Regions from separate parts of the Arsenicicoccus sp. UBA2120 genome, predicted to be linked through region 2. Evidence: riboswitches for the same ligand, from Rfam matches in the RefSeq annotation. Region 2 holds a riboswitch; the other holds the start of a gene.

Region 1 (2,441 bases), on a different contig from region 2:
CGCACCCGTGCCGTCTCGTGGACCACCCGCTCGCGCAGCCGGCGCAGGAAGCGCGCGTGGCTCAACGTCGCCTCGGGCGAGAGGTCGTCGGGGGCGTGTCCGTGCTTGGGCGCGAGGACCCGGTCGAGGACACGCTCCGCCGCCTCGTCGGGCAGGGCGGCCGTGTCGTCGCGGACCGCGGTGGCGCGTTCGAGGGTGGTGCGGCCATGGGTCAGCGCACTCAGCAGCGCCCCCAGGAACTCGCGTGGCGAGGCGGCCAGGCGCGAGCGCCGCTGCACCTCGTGCAAGGCCAGGCCTGTGGCGGTGACGATCTCGGCGTTGGCCACCCGATGGCCCTCCGCGACGGCCTTGGCGGCGCGGCTCGGGCACGGGTCGGGACCCGCGAGCGCGCCCAGCTCGGTGGCGATGCTGTCCTGCAGCTCCGCGTGGGCGGAGATGGCCAGGGCGTGCAGGTGTCCGGTCAGGCGTTGGACAGCCACCACGCGAGCCAGGGCCAGCTGTTCCAGCACCTCTGAGTCAGGGCGCGGCTCGGCTCCAGGGGGTGTGTCGGTGGTGGCGACCAGGATCGTCTCCAACGCCTCGACGATCACGTCGGGCAGACCGAGAGAGCGGGTGTCGATGATCATGTTAACCGCCCCTTCCCCAACCTCAACGCCCCACCGTGGGACCTGGTCCTAGGATACCGCCGGAGGCCGGTCGAGGGAAGGGTCTGGATAGGTGTTTCCGCAGGTCAGAGCCGGTGCAGCCCGGTCGATGTCGCGTGCCGTGCAGGCCCCGGGCGAGGGCGGCGAATCCGAGGCGCACCGTGACCCGCCCCTCCGAGGCTGCGACGGACGTCGAGGTGGGCCCACAGGCCGTTGTGGCATAGTCGGCGGCACGTGCTCCGGGGTCGGTGCAATTCCGAGCCGGCGGTGACAGTCCGCGACCCGACCACCTCTCGAGGTGGGCGGTTGACCTGGTGGAACTCCAGGACCGACGGTGAAAGTCCGGATGGGAGTCAGCACGAGAGGTGCCCGAGAGGGTGCCTCGACGCAGGGCACCCTGCGGCAGGCCGTATGTCGGCCCGGCCGGCCAGGGTGTCCGTCGCCGTCATTCCCCGGAGCTCGCGCACCAGCAGCGAGCGAGAGGGACGAGATGACCGGCCAGACCGCCGCCGACGACGACCGGGGCGAGCACGACCGACACGGCCACCACCACAAGCACGCCGAGCACGACAGACACGACCAGCACGACGAGCAGCACAGCCACGGAGACCGTGAGCAGCGCGAGCGCGACCTCGTGCTCCTGCACCGCGCCGTAGCCCTGGCCGCCAACGGCCCGGCGGCTGACGCCAACCCGCGCGTCGGCTGCGTCCTGCTGGGCAGCGACGGCGAGGTCGTCGGCGAGGGCTGGCACCGCGGCGCCGGCACGCCGCACGCCGAGCTGGCCGCGCTCGCCCAGGCCAGGGCCGGAGGCCACGACGTCCGCGGCGGCACCGCCTACGTCTCGCTGGAGCCCTGCAACCACACCGGACGCACGGGCCCGTGCGCCGAGGCCCTGGTCGAGGCGGGGGTCCGACGAGTCGCCTATGCCCTGCCCGACCCCAACCCCGTGGCCGTCGGGGGCGCCGACACCCTCCGCGCGGCCGGTGTCCGGTGCGACCTGGTGCCGGTCGAGGGGGCCGCCACGCTGGTCGAGGCCTTCGTGCACGCCGTGACCCACGGCCGGCCCTTCGTCACCTGGAAGCTCGCCGCCACGATCGACGGCCGCTCGGCGGCGAGCGACGGCAGCAGCCAGTGGATCACCGGCCCTGCGGCCCGCGCCGACGTGCACCGGCTGCGAGCCACCGCCGGAGCGGTCGTGGTCGGCACCGGCACCGTGCTCGCCGACGATCCCCGCCTGACGGTGCGCGACGCCGACGGGTCCCACCACGAGCGGCAGCCGGTGCGCGTGGTGGTGGGCCGTCGCGACATACCGCCCACGGCCCGGGTGCTCGACGACGGCGCCCCGAGCCTGCTCGTCCGCGAGCGCGACCCGCACCTGGTCCTCGCCACCCTGCACGAGCTGGACGTCCGTCACGTGTGGCTCGAGGGCGGCCCCACGACGGCCGCCGCCTGGCTGCGGGCCGGGGTGGTCGACCGGGTCGTGGCGTATGTCGCACCCGCGCTGCTCGGCGCCGGCGCGGCCGCGGTGGGGGATCTCGGGGTCGCCACCATCGCCGACGCGCACCGCCTCACGACCACCGACGTGGCCGTCCTCGACGGCGACGTCCGGATCACCCTCCGGCCCCAACCGGTGCACCATCGCGTCGATCACCCAGGAGGACAGTGATGTTCCTCGAGCCACCCATCCAGGACGCCCTGCGGGCGCTGCGGGAGGGTCGGCCGGTCCTCGTCCTCGACGACGTCGACCGGGAGAACGAGGGCGACGTCGTCCTCGCCGCGCAGACCATGACCACCGAG
Region 2 (2,441 bases):
GCCGTCGAGGCCGTGGGGGAGTGGTGGGCCCCCGGACCCTGCGTCGCCCCCACCGAGGACGGCTGGGAGCGCCGGTGACCGACGGGGCCGTTCGTCGCGTCGCGGCCGTGGACTGCGGCACCAACTCCATCCGCCTCCTGGTCGCGGACGTCGACGTCGCCGTGCCTGATGGGCCTGCCGCGCCTGCCGTCGGCGCGCTGCACGACGTGGTCCGCCGCATGGAGGTCGTCCGTCTCGGCGAGGGGGTCGACCGGACCGGGCGCATCTCCGAGGCCGCGATGGAGCGGGCTCTCGGACGGTCGCGCGAGTATGCCGAGCAGTGCGCCGGCCTCGGCGTCTCGGCCGTGCGCTTCGTGGCGACCTCGGCCGCCCGCGACGCCGGCAACGCGGAAGACTTCGCGGCCGGGGTGAGAGCCGCCTTCGCCGAGCACGGGCACGACGGCGTCGTCCCCGAGGTGATCAGCGGCGACGAGGAGGCCGAGCTGTCCTTCCTCGGCGCGACGGGTGACCTGGTGGCGGCCGGCATCCCCGGCCCCTACCTCGTCGTCGACCTCGGCGGCGGGTCCACCGAGCTGGTGCGCGGGACGGCTGAGGGTGTCGTCGAGGCGGCCCGGTCGGTCGACATGGGGTGCGTGCGGCACGCCGAGCGCTACCTGCACCACGACCCGCCGACGGCCGACGAGCTCGCCGCCGCCCTGGCGGAGGTCGACCGGCAGCTCGACCTGGCCTGCAGCACGGTCGAGCTCACCGGCGTGCGCACGCTGGTCGGCGTCGCCGGCACCGTGACGACGGTGACCGCGCACGCGATGGGGCTCGCGGCATACGACCCCGAGGTCATCCACCTGTCCCGGCTCCCGGCCGACGTGGTCCGCGCCGCCTGCGCGGACCTGGTGCGCCTGGACCGACCGAGCCGAGCGGCGCTGCCGTTCATGCACCCGGGCCGCGTCGACGTCATCGGGCCCGGGGCCCTGATCTGGGGCCGGATCGTCGAGCGCGTCGTGGGGGCGGGCGCCGACGACCTCGTCGTCTCCTCCGAGCACGACATCCTCGACGGCGTCTGCCTGCGCCTGGCGGGTTCGGTCGACTGACCGAGGGAGGCCGGCCACGGGCCTACACTGGGGGGAGCACGTGCTCCGGGGTCGGTGCAATTCCGAGCCGGCGGTGACAGTCCGCGACCCGACCACCTCTCGAGGTGGGCGGTTGACCTGGTGGAACTCCAGGACCGACGGTGAAAGTCCGGATGGGAGGCAGCACGCGGCGCCTCGTCGGCGCCCGCTCCGGTCGTCGCGACCGGGTCGGAGCCGCACCTGGCGCACGTCCGTCGACCGACGGTGACCCCGGCGCAGCCACGCAGCAACGGCACGGGAGTCGACCGGAGGTGAGGATGTCCCGACACGCGAGGCACACCTGGCTGGCGCCCCTGGCGCTCGGCGCGGTCCTGCTCGCCGTCTGGGAGCTGGTCGCCGCCTATGGCGGTCTGCCCGCCTTCCTGCTGCCCGGCCCGGTCGACGTCGCGACGCGGCTGGTGGGCATGCTCGGTGGACCCGTGGTGTGGCCCTATGTCGCGCTCACCCTCGCCGAGGCGCTCGGGGGCTGCGCGCTCGGCGCGGCCGTCGCCCTGCCGCTGGCCGTGCTGATCCACCGCTCGCGCTGGGTCGGCGCCGCCGTCACCCCCTTCCTCGGCGCCACCCAGGCGATCCCCGCCATCGCGCTCGCGCCGCTGCTGGTGCTCTGGGTCGGCTACGGCCTGACCGCGATCGTGGCGCTGTGCTCGCTCATGGTGTTCTTTCCCATCCTCATCTCCTCGGTCGTCGGCCTCACCCACGTGCCGCACGAGGTGGTCGACGCCGCCCGGATCGACGGCGCCGGCAGCTGGGACCTGCTGCGACACGTCGAGGCACCCCTGGCGCTCCCCAACGTCCTCGCCGGGCTGCGCAACGGCTTCACCCTGTCGGTGACCGGGGCGGTCGTGGGCGAGATGGTCATGGGCGGCGAGGGACTCGGCACCCTGCTCACCCTGCAGCGCGACGCCGTCGACACCGCCGGGATGGTCGCCGTGATCGTCATGCTGTGCGCCATCGCGGCCTCGGCATACACCCTGCTCCTGGTCGTCGAGCGACGCTCCTCGATCGTCGCCGACGTCCGCGAGACCCCGCGCGGCTGACCTCGAACCGTCCCCACCCCCCATCAGCCACCCCCCGCAGCACCCCTCGAGAGGACCACTCCCCGTGACCATCACCCGCCGATCCCTGCTCACCGCCGCCGGACTCACCTCGGTGCTGGCGCTGGCCGCGTGCGGCGGCGGCAGCGGCAGCGGCAGCGATCAGGTGGTCCGGTCGTCCACCGCTGCCACCCCCGCCGGCAGCAGCGCCGGGGGTGACAAGGCCACGGTGGGACTGACCTACATCCCCAACATCCAGTTCGCACCGTTCTACGTGGGG

The links. Region 2 has a riboswitch for FMN ahead of B2P18_RS07820 (ABC transporter permease). Riboswitches for the same ligand answer to the same signal wherever they lie in the genome.
Region 1: linked by a shared signal. The riboswitch ahead of ribD (bifunctional diaminohydroxyphosphoribosylaminopyrimidine deaminase/5-amino-6-(5-phosphoribosylamino)uracil reductase RibD) and the one ahead of B2P18_RS07820 (ABC transporter permease) in region 2 are both predicted to bind FMN.

What each region holds. Positions count from the first base shown of each region.
Region 1 covers NZ_DCYC01000031.1:5,417-7,857, forward strand. The annotation lists gene B2P18_RS03985 (DUF222 domain-containing protein) at 1-626, opposite strand, end outside; FMN riboswitch at 875-1,008, shown strand; gene ribD (bifunctional diaminohydroxyphosphoribosylaminopyrimidine deaminase/5-amino-6-(5-phosphoribosylamino)uracil reductase RibD) at 1,135-2,310, shown strand; gene ribB (3,4-dihydroxy-2-butanone-4-phosphate synthase) at 2,310-2,441, shown strand, end outside.
Region 2 covers NZ_DCYC01000054.1:22,259-24,699, forward strand. The annotation lists gene B2P18_RS07810 (DUF501 domain-containing protein) at 1-78, shown strand, start outside; gene B2P18_RS07815 (Ppx/GppA phosphatase family protein) at 75-1,088, shown strand; FMN riboswitch at 1,126-1,257, shown strand; gene B2P18_RS07820 (ABC transporter permease) at 1,385-2,164, shown strand; gene B2P18_RS07825 (ABC transporter substrate-binding protein) at 2,229-2,441, shown strand, end outside.